One region of the Streptomyces sp. NPDC089915 genome, then DNA from elsewhere that is predicted to be linked to it. Evidence: riboswitches for the same ligand, from Rfam matches in the RefSeq annotation. Region 1 holds a riboswitch; each other region holds the start of a gene.

What was found. A riboswitch is a leader RNA that binds a small molecule or an ion and turns the genes downstream of it on or off. The one in region 1 is predicted to bind cyclic di-AMP.
Positions count from the first base shown of each region.
Region 2: linked by a shared signal. The riboswitch ahead of AB0O29_RS05035 (transglycosylase family protein) and the one ahead of AB0O29_RS17140 (LysM peptidoglycan-binding domain-containing M23 family metallopeptidase) in region 1 are both predicted to bind cyclic di-AMP.
Region 3: linked by a shared signal. The riboswitch ahead of AB0O29_RS26795 (M23 family metallopeptidase) and the one ahead of AB0O29_RS17140 (LysM peptidoglycan-binding domain-containing M23 family metallopeptidase) in region 1 are both predicted to bind cyclic di-AMP.

Region 1 is NZ_JBFBGN010000049.1:22,306-27,519, forward strand. Features, by position in the region: gene AB0O29_RS17130 (aspartate aminotransferase family protein) at 1-240, shown strand, start outside; gene AB0O29_RS17135 (tyrosine-protein phosphatase) at 295-1,113, opposite strand; cyclic di-AMP (ydaO/yuaA leader) riboswitch at 1,430-1,583, shown strand; gene AB0O29_RS17140 (LysM peptidoglycan-binding domain-containing M23 family metallopeptidase) at 1,588-2,595, shown strand; gene AB0O29_RS17145 (SGNH/GDSL hydrolase family protein) at 2,759-3,544, shown strand; gene AB0O29_RS17150 (MBL fold metallo-hydrolase) at 3,756-4,967, shown strand; gene AB0O29_RS17155 (ATP-binding protein) at 5,204-5,214, shown strand, end outside.
Region 2 is NZ_JBFBGN010000009.1:74,095-79,308, forward strand. Features, by position in the region: gene AB0O29_RS05015 (Ppx/GppA phosphatase family protein) at 1-242, opposite strand, end outside; gene AB0O29_RS05020 (DUF501 domain-containing protein) at 239-784, opposite strand; gene AB0O29_RS05025 (septum formation initiator family protein) at 846-1,334, opposite strand; gene eno (phosphopyruvate hydratase) at 1,425-2,711, opposite strand; gene AB0O29_RS05035 (transglycosylase family protein) at 2,996-3,733, opposite strand; cyclic di-AMP (ydaO/yuaA leader) riboswitch at 3,736-3,904, opposite strand; gene AB0O29_RS05040 (transglycosylase family protein) at 4,179-5,214, opposite strand, start outside.
Region 3 is NZ_JBFBGN010000114.1:9,048-14,261, forward strand. Features, by position in the region: gene AB0O29_RS26790 (pitrilysin family protein) at 1-1,127, shown strand, start outside; cyclic di-AMP (ydaO/yuaA leader) riboswitch at 1,363-1,522, shown strand; gene AB0O29_RS26795 (M23 family metallopeptidase) at 1,535-2,341, shown strand; gene AB0O29_RS26800 (GntR family transcriptional regulator) at 2,501-3,166, shown strand; gene AB0O29_RS26805 (HPr family phosphocarrier protein) at 3,341-3,622, opposite strand; gene AB0O29_RS26810 (GNAT family N-acetyltransferase) at 3,835-5,214, shown strand, end outside.

The DNA of each region.
Region 1 (5,214 bases):
AAGGGGCTGTTCGCGCAGATGGTGGTGGTGCCGCTGCTGAACAGGCACCGGATCCTCACCCAGGTCTCGGGGGACCATCTGGAGGTCATCAAGCTGATCCCGCCGCTGATCGTGGACGAGGCGGACGTGGACCGGTTCGTGGCCGCCTTCCGGGAGGTCATGGACGAGGCGCACGGCGGGGGCTCGCTGATGTGGGACTTCGGCCGGACCCTGGTCAAGCAGGCGGTCGGCAACCGCTAGCCCGAGCCGGACGTACGGGGCCCCGGTCCGCCGGGGCCCCGCGCCGGTCCGGGGTCAGTCCAGCAGCCGGTCCCGCAGCCGCTCCCGCGTCGCCGGGGTCAGCCCCAGGCCCTCCGCGAGGTAGCGCTCCACCCCGCCCCAGTGCGCGTCGACGGTCTCGTACGCGGCGTCCAGGTACTCGGGCCGGGCCTCGAACAGCGGCGCCAGCAGCTCCGTCACCTCGGGGTCGCGGGTCTCGGGGGTGTCGTCCCCGCGCAGCAGCCGGTAGCGGTTGTGCGGGGCGTTCGAGGCCATGTAGTCCGCCGTGATCGCCTCGCGGTCGACCCCGATCGCGAGCAGGGTCACGGCGATCGACAGGCCCGCCCGGTCCTTGCCCGCCGCGCAGTGCAGCAGCGCCGGGACGCTGTCCTCGGCGAGCGCGCGGACCACGCGGCCGTGCTCGGGGGTGCGGTGGCGGACCATCTCCCGGTACGACTCCGCCATGCGGGCGGCGGCCCGGCCCTCGCCCAGGAGCGCGCGGAGCCGGTCGAGGCCCCCCTCGCGGACGATCCGCCAGAACTCCCCGCCGTCGGCCGGGTCCGAGAGCGGGATGTTCACGTTGCGCACGCCCGGCAGTTCGACGTCCGGGCCCTCCAGGGCGCGGTCGGCGCGGTTGCGGAAGTCGAAGACGGTGTGCAGCCCGAGGGAGGCGAGGAACTCTGCGTCGGTTTCGGTGGCATGCGCCAGATGTCCGCTTCGGAACAGTCGTCCCGGCCTGACCGATCGTCCGTCCGTGGTCGGCAGCCCGCCCACGTCACGGAAATTGCGCACTCCGGTCATCTCGGGCGTGGGCTCGGGGTGTGCGGGCAGGTCCTGGGGTATCTGCTGGGTCACGTCTGCTCCTTCGCGTGTGCCGCGTGTCCGAATTGCTCTGGTTGGAACCAACTTGCCATAGGTGGACGAGAGATCGGGCCGAACTCCGTGAGCCAGATCATACGGTGACCGTGCGTGCCTGATCGCGAAAACCGAATTCCCCTGTCGGAGCGGCCGTTGCGGATCCGGAATGGACGCAGGGTGACCGTCATTCCGTTGATCCCTCATACCTGCTATTCCGTCAGGGAATTCACGGCTTGTTGCCCGCGGTCCCGCTGGATTACCTTCGCGAGCGATCCGGGTGGACCGCCTAATCCTGCCGCCGCCCGGGAACCGCACCCGACCAACGACGCGCGCGGCAGGAGCGGGGGAACCAGGAAAGCCGCCGTTCCGGATCATTCCGGAACGGCTCGGGGTGAAGCCGTGACCGTACGGCCGGACATCTCCAGTCCGAACCCGACAGCTCACCTCGCAGGCGCCGGAGAGGAATTCGCCATGCCCGGAAAGGGTAAGCACCGCCGTCCGAAGTCCCGTTCCATATCCCGCGGCCTCGCCCTCGCCGGCACCGGCGGCGCGGCCCTCGCGCTGCCGCTGACGGTCGCCACGGGCGCCCAGGCCGCCGCTCCCGCCGCGGCGGCGCCGGCCGCCGCACCGGACCGGGCCCCGGCGGCCGTGCGGACGGCCGCCCCCGCCGCCGCGCCGTCCGCCGCCCCCTCCGTCTACACGGTCGCCCCCGGCGACTGCCTCTCGACGATCGCCGCCGGGCGCGGCCTCTCCGGCGGCTGGGAGCGGCTGTACGCCGACAACCGTGAGGCCGTCGGCGACGACCCCTCCCTCATCCACCCGGGCCTGCGCCTGACCCTCGGCGGGCAGGGCGCGGCCCCGGCCCCGAAGGCGGCTGAAGCGCCCGCCGAGGAGACCTCGACCGGTACTCCGGCGGCCGATGAGGGCGGGTCCGGCTCCGCCGCCTCCGACGGCGCCGCCGCGGCGCAGGGCGCGTCCCGCCCCGCCGGCGGTACGCCGCTGAAGGGCTCCGCCGCCCCGTCCCGCGGAATGAAGCAGTCCGCTCCGGCCGCCCAGTCCGCCCCCGCGAGCGCCGCCGGGTTCGTCGCCCCCGTCGCCGGCGGCGTCTCCACCGCGTACCGCACGCCCGGTGCCATGTGGTCCTCCGGCTACCACACCGGCGTCGACTTCATCGCGAGCACCGGCACCACCGTCCGGGCCGTCGGCGCGGGCACCGTCGTTTCCGCAGGCTGGGGAGGCGCGTACGGCAACCAGGTCGTCATCCGGCACGCCGACGGCAAGTACTCCCAGTACGGCCACCTGTCCCAGCTGAACGTCTCGACGGGCCAGACCGTCACCGCCGGCCAGTCCATCGGGCTCTCCGGCGCCACCGGCAACGTGACCGGCCCGCACCTCCACTTCGAGATCCGCACGGGCCCGTCCTACGGCTCCGACATCGACCCGCTGGCCTACCTCCGCTCGAAGGGCGTCAGCGTCTGAGGCCGTCCGGCGGCGGAGCGCCGCCGCGCGTGGGGCCGGGACCCGAGGGGGGTCCCGGCCCCGCTTGTACTTATTCCTTATCCCCCGGGTGGTATAGATCACGGTCCGTCAACCCCTCATTACGTTGGCGTAGGTTGGCGGCGGGGGTGAAGGATGGGTTCCCGTGGCAGCGACGAAGACGACACTCAAGACCATCGGCTCGTACGCGGCGATCGGGGACAGCTTCACCGAAGGCGTGGGGGACCCGGGACCCGGGGATTCCTATCTCGGCTGGGCGGACCGGTTCGCCGTACTCCTGGGAGATCAGCGCGACGAGCACGACTTCCGATACGCGAACCTCGCGGTACGGGGCAAGGTGCTCGACCAGATCGTGGAGGAGCAGGTCCCGCGGGCCAAGGAACTCGCCCCCGACCTGGTGTCCTTCTGTGCGGGCGGCAACGACATCATCCGGCCCGGCAGCGACCCCGACGACGTGGCCGAGCGCTTCGAGGCGGCCGTGGCCGACCTCACGGCCTCCGTCGGCCTCGTGATGATCACCACCGGGTTCGACACCCGGGGCGTCCCCGTCCTCAAGCACCTGCGGGGCAAGATCGCGACGTACAACGTCCACGTGCGGGCCATCGCGGACCGCTACGGCTGCCCGGTCCTGGACCTCTGGTCGCTGAAGACCGTCCAGGACCGCCGCGCCTGGGACGGCGACCGCCTCCACCTCTCGCCCGAGGGCCACACCCGCGTCGCGCTGCGCGCCGCGCAGGTCCTCGGCTACGAGGTGCCGGCCGACCCCGACCAGCCCTGGCCGCCGGCCGCGCCCCGCGGCTCCGTGGACGTCACCCGCGACAACATCCAGTGGGCGCGCGAGCACCTCGTGCCCTGGATCGGGCGGCGGCTGCGCGGGGAGTCCTCCGGCGACCACGTCGAGGCCAAGCGCCCGGACCTGCTCCCGCTGTAGGCCGTACGGCCGGGCCCGGCGCCGTGCCGGGCCCGGCCGCCGGGGCGTGCCGCCAGCCGTGCGGGGCCCCGCGCCGGCCCGGCGCGGACCGGGCGCGGACCGGGCGCGGACCGGCGGGACCCGGCGGGGCGGAATCCTCGGAAGCCGGTGCGCGTTGGGATGGTCGTGGGCGTACCCCGCCCCACCCCACCCGCACTACCCAGGAGGCGCCTTGACCGGCTCCCTTCCCCTGCGTCCCCGGCTGCGCGCCCTGCGGCCCGAAGCCTTCGGCGCGGACGCGTCCGGCGCGCGGCTGGAGCGCATCCTGCGCTCGCCGAACTTCGCCGACGGCGTCTTCCAGAACCCGGTGGGGGCCAGGACCAGGCCTTCCGGCTCGATGCTGGAATTCGCCAAGATCTACTTCCACAAGGAGCAGCGGATCCGGCGCAACCCCGGCGCACCGATCCCCGTCTACCCCACCACCCTCGCCGAGCTGGCCAAACCGCCGGCGAGCGGACTGCGCCTGACCTGGATGGGGCACTCCAGCGTGCTCGCCGAGATCGACGGCCGCCGCGTGCTCTTCGACCCCGTCTGGGGCGAGCGCTGCTCCCCCTTCCCCTTCGCCGGCCCCAAGCGCCTGCACCCCGTACCGGTGCCGCTGGCCTCCCTGGGCCCGGTCGACGTGGTGGTCATCTCCCACGACCACTACGACCACCTGGACCTGCCCACCATCAAGGCCCTGGCCGGCACGGACACGGTCTTCGCCGTCCCGCTCGGCGTCGGCGCGCACCTGGAGCGCTGGGGCGTCGCCCCGGGCCGGCTGCGCGAACTGGACTGGAACGAGTCCGCCGAGGTCGCCGGGCTCACCCTGACGGCCACCCCGGCCCGCCACTTCTGCGGGCGCGGCCTGCGCAACCAGCAGTCCACCCTGTGGGCCTCCTGGGTGGTCGCGGGCCAGCGGCACCGGATCTTCCACAGCGGGGACACCGGCTACTTCCCCGGCTTCAAGGAGATCGGCGCCGAGCACGGCCCCTTCGACGCCACGATGATCCAGATCGGGGCGTACTCGGAGTACTGGCCCGACATCCACATGACCCCCGAGGAGGGCATGCGGGCCCACCTCGACCTCCAGGGCGGCGCCCCGGCCGGCACCATGCTGCCCATCCACTGGGGCACCTTCAACCTGGCCCCGCACCCGTGGGACGAGCCCGGCGAGGGCACGGTCGCCGCGGCCACCGCCGCCGGCGCGGCCGTCGCCCTCCCGATCCCGGGCCAGCCCTTCGAACCCGCCGCCCCTGACGCCCCGTCCGCCCCCTGGTGGCGCCCCTTCATCGCGGGCACCACGCCCCCCGCCGGCCTCCCCGCCCCCGCCGCGACGGGCGCGGCCGCACCGGCCCCCGCCCCGTCCGCCGGGATCGGCGAGCCGGAGGCCGTGGGTTCCTGAACCCGCGGCGGTCCCCCGAGCCGTGGAGCGCGCACGCCCCGAGCCGTACGGGCGTGCGCGCTCCCGGCGCATTCGGGCTGTCGTACGAGCGCTCCGTCGGGAGCTTGAAGCAGCGCGGTGAAGTTCCCCAACTGGGCAACGGCCGCGGGAGCGTGCGGTCTAGCGTGGGTATCCGGTGATCAACACCGGGCCCCGGAACTGGAACCGGGGGCCGGACCCACGTACCGAGGACGCCGATGTCCGGACT
Region 2 (5,214 bases), on a different contig from region 1:
GCCACGAAACGGACCCGCTCGGCGCCCAGCTCCTTGATCACGGCGGCGTACTCGCGGCAGGCCGCGAAGGTGCGCTCCAGGGCCTCCGGGGCCAGCCGGCCGGTCTTGTCCACGCCCTGGCCGAGCCGGACGATCGTCATCCGGCGGTCGAGCTCGACCAGCTCGCCGGTGGCCGGGTCGCAGTCGGCGACCAGGAGGCGGATGGAGTTGGTACCGCAGTCGATGCCGGCGACCCGGGTCACTCGGACTCCTCTTCCTTCGCCCCGCCGGAGCAGGGGGTGACGCAGGCGCCCTTGGCCCACCACTCGGGCAGCATCGCCAGGGCCTCGTCGCCGAACGGGTTCACCCCGGGGCCGGCGGCCAGCGAGTGCCCGACGAGCACGTGCAGGCACTTGACCCGGTCCGGCATGCCGCCGGCGCTCGGGAAGCCCTGGAGCACCTCGATGGCGTCACGGCGCTCGATGTAGTCCTCGTGGGCCCTGCGGTACGCGGCCGCGAGCTCCGGGTCCTCGGCCAGGCGGGCCTGCATCTCCTTCATCACGCCGTTGGCCTCCAGCGTGCCGATCGCGGAGGCCGCGCGCGGGCAGGTGAGGTAGTACAGCGTGGGGAAGGGGGTGCCGTCGGGGAGGCGCGGGGCCGTCTCGACGACGTCCGGCTGGCCGCAGGGGCAGCGGTGCGCGATGGCGCGCAGCCCGCGCGGCGGGCGGCCGAGCTGCTGCTGGAACGCCTCGATGTCGGCGTCGGTCGGCTCGGTCCGGTCGGTCTGGGGCGGGGGCGTCTGCATGCCTGGAGGAAGTCTCTTCGTTCGGTCGTACGTGACGGTCGTGACGGTCGTGTCGGGTGGTTCAGTCGCCGGGGCGGTCGGCCTTGTCGACCCCGTCCCAGACGTTGGAGTACCAGGGGCGGTCGGAGCCGCTCTGGCCGCCGCGGCGGTGCTCCGCGGCCGCGGCGCCGGGGTCGGTCATGATGTAGCCGATCTCCCCCGGGCGCAGGAAGTGCAGGTGCCGGCGCGCCTGCTGCTCCGCGTAGGCGGGGTCCTGCCAGCGCGCCTTCTCGTCGCGGAGCTGCTCCAGGCGCTTGCGCGCGGTGGCGGCGGCCCGCTGCTGGTCCGCGATCTCCGAGCGCTGGGACACGTACTGGCGCATCGGATACGCGAGGGCGACGACCAGCGTACAGAGGACGAGCACCAGCAGTGCCGCCCGGCCGGTGAGCCGGCTGCGGCGCACCTGCCGGCGGGACTGCGAGCGGTAGACGTGGGCCGCGGTCCGCTCGCCGAGCTGCCGGAGCCTGGTCGCCGTGGAGAAGGTGGAGAACCGATCCCGGTTCCCGGCCATTGGTCCGCCTCCCCTGGTGCGCGCTACGCAATACGTCCCCGCACACGGTACGGGACCGAGTGCGGGGACGTAGGGAGGCTAGGCGAGGACTCAGCCCTTGAAGCGCGGGAAGGCGCTGCGCCCGGCGTACACCGCGGCGTCGTCGAGGATCTCCTCGATGCGCAGCAGCTGGTTGTACTTGGCGACGCGGTCCGAGCGGGCCGGGGCGCCGGTCTTGATCTGACCGCAGTTCACGGCGACGGCGAGGTCGGCGATGGTGACGTCCTCGGTCTCGCCGGAGCGGTGGGACATCATGCACTTGAAGCCGTTGCGCTGGGCCATCTCGACGGCGTCGAGGGTCTCGGTCAGCGAACCGATCTGGTTCACCTTGACGAGCAGGGCGTTCGCGGAGCCCTCCTCGATACCGCGGGCCAGGCGCTCCGGGTTGGTGACGAAGAGGTCGTCGCCGACGATCTGGACCTTGGCGCCCAGGCGGTCGGTGATGGTCTTCCAGCCGGCCCAGTCGTCCTCGAAGAGCGGGTCCTCGATGGAGACGAGCGGGTACGCCTCGACGAGCTCGGCGTAGTAGTCCGTCATCTCGGCGGCCGAGCGGGACTGGCCCTCGAACTCGTACTTGCCGTCCTTGTAGAACTCGGACGCGGCGACGTCGAGCGCGAGCGCGATGTCCTTGCCCGGGGTGTAGCCGGCCTGCTTGATGGCCTCGATGATGAGGTCGAGCGCGGCGCGGTTGGACTCCAGGTTCGGGGCGAAGCCGCCCTCGTCGCCCAGGCCGGTGGACAGGCCCTTGGTGTGCAGGACCTTCTTGAGGGTGTGGTAGACCTCGGCACCCCAGCGCAGCGCCTCGGAGAAGGACTCCGCGCCGATCGGGGCGATCATGAACTCCTGGATGTCCACGTTGGAGTCGGCGTGCGACCCACCGTTGAGGATGTTCATCATCGGAACGGGCAGCAGGTGCGCGTTCGGGCCGCCGAGGTAGCGGAAGAGCGGGAGGTCCGAGGCCTCCGACGCGGCGTGCGCGACGGCGAGGGAGACGCCGAGGATGGCGTTGGCGCCGAGGGAGCCCTTGTTGTCGGTGGCGTCGAGGTCGAACATGGCCTGGTCGATCAGGCGCTGCTCGGTGGCGTCGTAGCCGACGAGCTCCGGGCCGATCTGCTCGATGACCGCGAGGACGGCCTTCTCGACACCCTTGCCCATGTAGCGGCTGGGGTCGCCGTCACGGAGCTCGATGGCCTCGAAGGCACCGGTGGAGGCGCCGGACGGAACGGCAGCACGGCCGGTGCTGCCGTCGTCGAGGCCCACCTCGACCTCGACCGTGGGGTTGCCTCGGGAGTCCAGGATTTCCCGGGCTACGACGACGTCGATGGACGGCACGAGCATCTCCTTCTGGGATGTGACGCTGGGTGTGCGGTGGCGTGTGGCCTGGGACGGCCTCGCCGACTAGAGCCTAACCGGCTCCGGGCGGTCGGCCAGCCGACCGCCCGGGTCCTGGGACGAAAAAGGGGCTGAATACCCGCCTTCCAGGACATAGGACCCTGGAAAATCGGGGGCCCGGCCCCGGACATGACGACGCCCGGCGCGCGGGGGGATGCGCGCCGGGCGTCGATGCCACGGGCCGTACCGGGGTACTGCTCGGTGTTACCGCTCAGGTGTTACGCGGGAATTCAGCTGAGCTTCAGCTTCTGACCCGGGAAGATCAGGTCGGCGTCCTGGACGGTGTCCTTGTTCAGGTCGAACAGCTTCTGCCAGCCGCCCTTGACGCCGTTGGCGTCGGCGATGGTGCCGAGGGTGTCACCCTCCTTGACCGTGTACGAGCCGTTGCCGGTGGCCGGGGTCTCGGTCTTCGGCGCCGACGGCTTCGACGGGGCCGGCTTGGACGGGGTCCAGTTGCCGGAGCCCGAGCCGGTGCTCTTGGTCTCGGTGTCGGCCTTCGGGGTGGAGGGCTTCGCCGGGGCGGGCTTGGCCGGGGCCGGCTTGGTCTCCGGCTTCGGCTTGGCCGGGGTGGTGGTCGAGCCGCCGCCGTTGTAGGCGGAGTTCGACAGGCCGACGCCGCAGGACGGCCAGGCGCCCTTGCCCTGGCCCTTGAGGACCTTCTCGGCGATGGCTATCTGCTGCGACTTGCTGGCCTGGTTGGCCTGCGAGGCGTACGCCTTGCCGCCGTACGCGGCCCACGTGGAGGCGGAGAACTGGAGGCCGCCGTAGTAACCGTTGCCGGTGTTGATGGACCAGTTGCCGCCGGACTCGCACGCGGCGACCTTGTCCCACTCCGAGACGGTGGCGGCGCTGGCGGAGCCGGCGGCCATCAGCGGAGCGGCGACGGCCACACCGGCGACACCGGCGAGCGTGACGATGCGGACGGCCTTGGAGCCGCGGCGGTGCTTGCCCTTGCCGGAAAGCAGCATGGAGTTCTCCTCACCGACGCCTTCGAGGTGAGCTGTCGGGTTCGGGCGGATGAGTTGCCCGGCCGCGCTGCTGCGCGTCTTCACCCCTAGCCGGTACGCGGACCGTCTCTCAACGGCCTTTCCCGGCAACTACCTTGGTTCCCCCGCTCCTGCCAACGGCGCTTGCGCGACGACTGTTCCCTCCGGCCGCCGGCAGGATTCGGCGATGCGGTCGAAGGAGCCCGCGGTGGCGGGCGACTCAGAAGGTAGGCAGGTCTCTCCCCGATGTTCAACGTGTGATTTTGGGGAGAAACCGGCCTACTTGCGTTGCTCGGGACTACGTTTGCGCAGGTCGGAGCGGGGTTTGCGGAAGTTCCGGAATGAGACACGCCAGTTGTCCGGAAGAGATGCATGTCTCACTTGCCGATAACGGACATTCAGCCCGTAACGACTGCCCGAACTACCCCTATTTCTTGGTTAGATCCAGGTTCTGGCCGGGCTTGATGAGGTCCGCGTCCGTGCCGATGACCTGCTCGTTGGCCTTGTAGAGGGCGCTCCATCCGCCCTTGAGGCCGTTGGCGTCCGCGATGGCCGCCAGGTTGTCGCCCGGCTTCACGGTGTACGTGGGCTCCGCGGCGGCGGCTGACGCCGTGCCAGGGGCCGCCGGCACCTCGATGGCGGCCGGGCCGCGGTGCTTGCCGTTGCCCTCGGAGGCCCCTGTGGCGGGAGTGGTCGAGGGGGAGGGGGTGGCGCCCGGGGTGGCGGGGGCCGTGGGGTCGACCGGGGCGGTGGGGGTGCCCGGGGTGGTCGGAGTGGCCGGGTTGCCCTGGTTGTTGGAGTTGCCCGGGTTGCCCTGGTTTCCCTGGCCGTTGCCCTGGTCGCCCGGGTTCGCGGGGGTGGTGGGGGTGGCGGGGGTGGTGGGCGGGACGGTGGGGCCGGTCGTGGTGGGCGGGACGCTGTAGTCCGGCTCCGGCATGACGGGCAGTCCGCTGTTGGCGCCCAGCGGGTAGTCCGGCAGCACGCTCGGGGAGGGCGTGCCGGGCGCCGGGGTGGGGGCCCCGAAGTCCGTGGAGGGATCGCTCTTGCCGGTGGAGGGCACCGAGAAGTCGGGGCGGACCGGGGTGGCGCCGACCGGTCCGGGGGTCTTGGAGGTCCCGGTGTCCACGTCGGGCTTGGGCCCGTTCTTGGCCAGCCCCGCCGAGGCGGAGCACAGCGGCCACGCCTGGGGGCCCTGGGAGTCCAGCACCCGCTCGGCGACGGCTATCTGCTGGGAGCGGCTCGCGAGGTCGGGGCGCTCCGCGAACTCCAGTCCGCCCGCGTTCTTCCACTGCTCCAGGGTGAACTGGAGTCCGCCGTAGGCCCCGCTGCCGGAGTTGGCGCTCCAGGTGCCACCGCTCTCGCAGTCGGCGACCTTGTCCCACGTCGCGGTGTCGGCCGCGTTCGCGCCGGTCGCGGCGAGCAGCGGCAGGGCCAGCGCTGAGCCGGTGACACCGGCGGTGACG
Region 3 (5,214 bases), on a different contig from region 1:
AGTTCGCCGCCGAGCTGGAGCGCTGCGGAGCCACCCTCGACGCCCACGCCGACCACCCCGGCCTGCGCGTCTCCCTGGAGGTCCCGGTCTCCCGCCTGCCCAAGGCGCTCGGGCTGCTCGCCGAGGCGCTGCGCGCCCCGGCGTTCGACGACGCCGAGGTGTCCCGGCTGGTGCGCAACCGGCTCGACGAGATCCCGCACGAGCAGGCCAACCCGCAGCGCCGCGCCGCGAAGGAGCTCTCCAAGGAGCTGTTCCCGGCCACGCTGCGCATGTCCCGGCCCCGCCAGGGCACCGAGGAGACGGTCGCGCGGATCGACTCCGCCGCAGTACGCGCCTTCTTCGAGGCCCACGTACGCCCCTCCACCGCCACCGCGGTGATCGTGGGCGACCTGACCGGCGTCGACCTGGACGCCGTCCTCGCCGACACCCTGGGCGCCTGGACGGGCGACACCGCCGAGGCCCTGCCGGTGCCGCCGGTCACGGCTGACGACTCGGGCCGCGTGATCATCGTGGACCGGCCCGGAGCCGTCCAGACGCAGCTGCTGATCGGCCGGATCGGGCCGGACCGGCACGACATCGTCTGGGCCCCGCAGGTCCTCGGCACCTACTGCCTGGGCGGCACCCTGACCTCCCGCCTGGACAAGGTGCTGCGCGAGGAGAAGGGCTACACGTACGGCGTGCGCGCCTTCGGCCAGGTGCTGCGTTCCACGGCCGACGGCAAGGGCGCCTCGATGCTCGCCATCAGCGGCTCGGTGGACACCCCCAACACCGGTCCGGCGCTGGCGGACCTGTGGCAGGTGCTGCGCACCCTCGCCGCCGAGGGCCTCACGGACGCCGAGCGCGACGTGGCGGTGCAGAACCTGGTGGGCGTGGCCCCGCTGAAGTTCGAGACGGCCGCCTCGGTCGCCGGGACGCTGGCCGACCAGGTCGAGCAGGAGCTGCCGGACGACTACCAGGCGCGGCTGTACGCGCGGCTGGCCGAAACCGGTACGGCGGAGGCCACTTCGGCGGTCGTGAGCGCCTTCCCGGTGGACCGGCTGGTCACGATCCTCGTGGGCGACGCGGCGCAGATCGAGGAGCCCGTCCTGGCCCTCGGGATCGGCGAGGTCACGGTCGTCACCAACTGACGGGCGGCCGAGCGGCAACTGACCGGAAGTCGGCCTGAACCGGCCTGGTCCGGCCCGATGGCGAGGGGGCCCGGTGGAGCATCCACCGGGCCCCCTTTGTCCGTTTAGTGATGTGGTTGCGGTTATGCGGTGTGGCGTACGCAACAAATCCGCTCGTCTGTTTGGCGATTGACTGATGATCCGCCTAGCGTCAGGCGTGCTGTCCGTCACTTGTGCCAGCCGCAGCCGCGGCACCGGGCAGCGATCGCCGAGTCCCCGTCAGGCGCGAGCCTGGGGAGCCGGGGACCCACATCAGTCCCTGGGGTGAATCGGACCGCCTCGCAAGAGGGGGCCCGTAGGAGACCTTCCTGCTCCGAACCCGTCAGCTAACCCGGTAGGCGAGAGGGAAGGAAAGGATCACCCCCGCCATGGCGTTTGGCAGTCGTGCAGCCGGTTCCGGTAAGCACCGCGGTTCGAGCCGTCTGAGCCGCAAGACCGCCGGCTACGCCGGCATAGCCGCCCTCGCCACCACGGGCGTGGTGGGCACCCTCGCGGCCCCGGCCTTCGCCGCCGACTCCCACGGGGGCCCCTCCGTCGAGGACACCGGCGCGCTGAACGCCGTCGTCGTCGCCGACGGCCTCCAGGACGACATCGAGGTCCAGGCCGCCACCCAGCAGACCGCCGCCGAGTCCGTCGCCGCCCAGGCGCAGGCCGAGGCCGACGCGAAGACCCGCGCCGCCGAGGCGAAGCGCATGGCCGAGGCCAAGGAGAAGGCCGAGAAGGAAGCCGCGGAGAAGGCCGCCAAGGAAGAGGCCCGCAAGCGCGCCAACACCTTCGTCGCCCCGGTCGACGGCTCCTACGTCAGCACCCAGTACGGCGCGGGCGGCGGCATGTGGTCCTCCGGCAGCCACACGGGCATCGACTTCCACGCCGACGAGGGCACCTCCGTCCACGCGGTGGGCTCGGGCACGATCGTCGAGGCCGGCTGGGGCGGCGCCTACGGCAACAACGTCGTGATCCGCCACAACGACGGCACCTACACCCAGTACGGCCACCTGCTGTCGCTGAACGTCTCGGTCGGCGAGAGCGTCACCGCGGGCCAGCAGATCGGCCTGTCCGGCTCGACCGGCAACTCCAGCGGCCCGCACCTGCACTTCGAGGCCCGCACCGGCGCCACGTACGGCACGGACATCAACCCGCTGGCCTACCTGCGCCAGCACGGCGTCGGCATCTGACCCGACACCCCCTTTCCGCACGAAGGCCCCGGCTCACCGAGCCGGGGCCTTCCGCGTTCCGTTCCGAATTTCCGGGCGTTCTCGGAAATCTCCGCGCGTTGCAATAGAGTCGCAGTGGCAGCACGGTCGATGGATACGAAACCCAGCGGAGGTCCGGCCTTGCGTATTCCGGCGCACGCGGTGTGTACAGCCATTCGCGACGATATCGTCTCGGGCTTTTTCGGGCCGGGCGGCCGGCTGACCGAGGAGGTGCTCGCCCGCCGGTACGGGGTCTCGCGCGTCCCGGTGCGCGAGGCGCTGCGCACGCTGGAGTCCGAGGGGTTCGTCATCACCCGGCGCCACGCGGGGGCCTGCGTGGCCGAGCCGAGCGAGCAGGAGGCGGCCGATCTGCTGGAGCTGCGGCTGCTGCTGGAGCCCCTCGCGGCCGCGCGCGCGGCCCGGCGGCGCACCGAGGCGCACCTGAGGGTGCTGCGGGGGCTGGTGCGGCTGGGCCAGGAGCGGGCCAGGCGGGCGCAGGGGGAGGATCTGCGGGCGCTGGGGAGCTGGTTCCACGAGACCCTGGCGCAGGCGTCCGGCAGCCCGGGGCTGATCGCCCTGCTGACGCAGACCCGGCGCAAGGTCGCCTGGCTGTACGAGGTGGGGGCGCCGGTGCGGCCGGTGGACTCCTGGGCGGAGCACGGGGCCGTCGTGGACGCGGTGGCGCGCGGGGACGCGGAACGGGCGCGGGCGCTGGCCGCGCTGCACGGGGAGCGGGCGATGGGTGTTTTCCGGCCCCGGGTGAGGACTTTGCAACGTGCCGTAAACACGGCGGGTGGCCGGAATTAACGCGGGGCGTGTAGGAAAAGGGAGTGCGGCCGAATTGTTTTCCGCCGCGTGATTTCCGGCGGGGTGATTATCGGCAGGCGCGATTTCGCCCCTCCCCGCCCTTCCGCACGCCTCGGACAGCACGAAGCCGCGGTCCCCGGGGTGGTGGGGCCGCGGCTTCGGGTGAAGAAGGGGTCAGACGGTTTCCGGGAGTTCCTCCAGGCCCTCCGCGACCAGCTTCGCGAGGCGGTCCAGCGCGGCCTCCGCGCCGTCGGCCTCGGACGCCAGGACGACCTCCTCGCCGCCCTGGGCGCCCAGGCCCAGGACCGCCAGCATGGAAGCGGCGTTGACGGGGTCGCCGCCCGCCTTCGCGATGGTCACGGGGACGCCCGAAGCGGTCGTCGCGCGGACGAAGATCGAGGCGGGACGAGCGTGCAGGCCCTCGGCCCAGCCGACGTTGACGCGGCGCTCTGCCATGGTGATGCCCTTCAGGTTCTCGCGGTTGTCTAGACCAGTCTCTCACGTCACCCGGAATGCTCGGACCGACCTTCGGCCCGATCCCGCCGCCGTTCGGCCCTGCTCAGCTTTGCACTGATTCGCCCCAGCGTGCCTCATTCCCGGCGTACGCGCCGCGCGGTCCGCCGCGGCCGCCCGGACGCGTGGCCGGATCCTCCCCTTAGGCTGACCCCATGACCACCGAGTCGGACCTCTCGTACCCGGCCCACTGGGAAGCGGACGTCGTGCTGCGCGACGGCGGCACCGCCCGGATCCGCCCCATCACGGCCGAGGACGCCGGCCGGCTGGTCAGCTTCTACGAGCAGGTCTCGGACGAGTCGAAGTACTACCGGTTCTTCGCCCCCTACCCCCGGCTCTCCGACCGCGACGTGCACCGCTTCACGCACCACGACTTCGTCGACCGCGTCGGCCTCGCCGCGACCATCGGCGACGAGTTCATCGGCACCGTCCGCTTCGACCGCATCGGCCCCGACGGCCGGCCCGCCTCCGCTCCCGCGGACGAGGCCGAGGTGGCCTTCCTCGTCCAGGACGCCCACCAGGGCCGCGGCGTCGCCTCCGCCCTCCTCGAACACATCGGGGCCGTGGCGCGCGAGCGGGGCATCCGCCGCTTCGCGGCCGAGGTGCTGCCCGCCAACACCAAGATGATCAAGGTGTTCACGGACGTCGGCTACCAGCAGAAGCGCAGCTTCGAGGACGGCTCCGTCCACCTCACCCTCGACCTCGAACCCACCGCCGAGTCCCTCGCCGTCCAGCGCGCCCGCGAACAGCGCGCCGAGGCCCGCTCCGTCCAGCGGCTGCTGGCCCCCGGCTCGGTCGCGGTGATCGGCGTCAGCCGCTCCGGATCCGGCGTGGGCGCCGCCGCGCTGCGCAACCTGCGCGACGGCGGCTTCCACGGCCACCTCTACGCCGTCAACGAGGCCCGGGCGGCGGGGATGGAGGGGGACCTGCTGGACGGGGTGCGGGCCTACCGCGCCGTCGCCGACATCGGGGCCCCCGTGGACCTCGCGGTGATCGCCGTACCGGCCGAGCGGGTGCCCGACGCCGTCGCCGACTGCGGGGAGCACGGGGTGCAGGGGCTGGTGGTGCTGTCCGCCGGCTACGGGGAGAGCGGCCCCGGCGGCCTGGCCCGGCAGCGCGAACTGGTGCGGCAGGTGCGCTCGTACGGGATGCGGCTCATCGGGCCCAACGCCTTCGGGGTGATCAACACCGCCGCGGACGTCGAGCTGAACGCCTCCCTCGCGCCCGCCCCCGCCACCGCTCGCGGCCGGATCGGGCTGTTCACGCAGTCCGGGGCCATCGGCATCGCCCTCCTCTCCGGGCTGCTGCGCCGCGGCGAGGGGCTGTCCTCCTTCGTGTCCGCCGGCAACCGGGCGGACGTCTCCGGCAACGACATCCTCCAGTACTGGTACGAGGACGGGGCCACCGACGTGGCCCTGATGTACCTGGAGACCCTCGGCAACCCCCGCAAGTTCAGCCGGCTCGCCCGCCGCACCGCCGCCGTCAAGCCCCTCGTCGTCGCCCTCGGCGGCCGCCACACCCCCGCCGGGCACGTC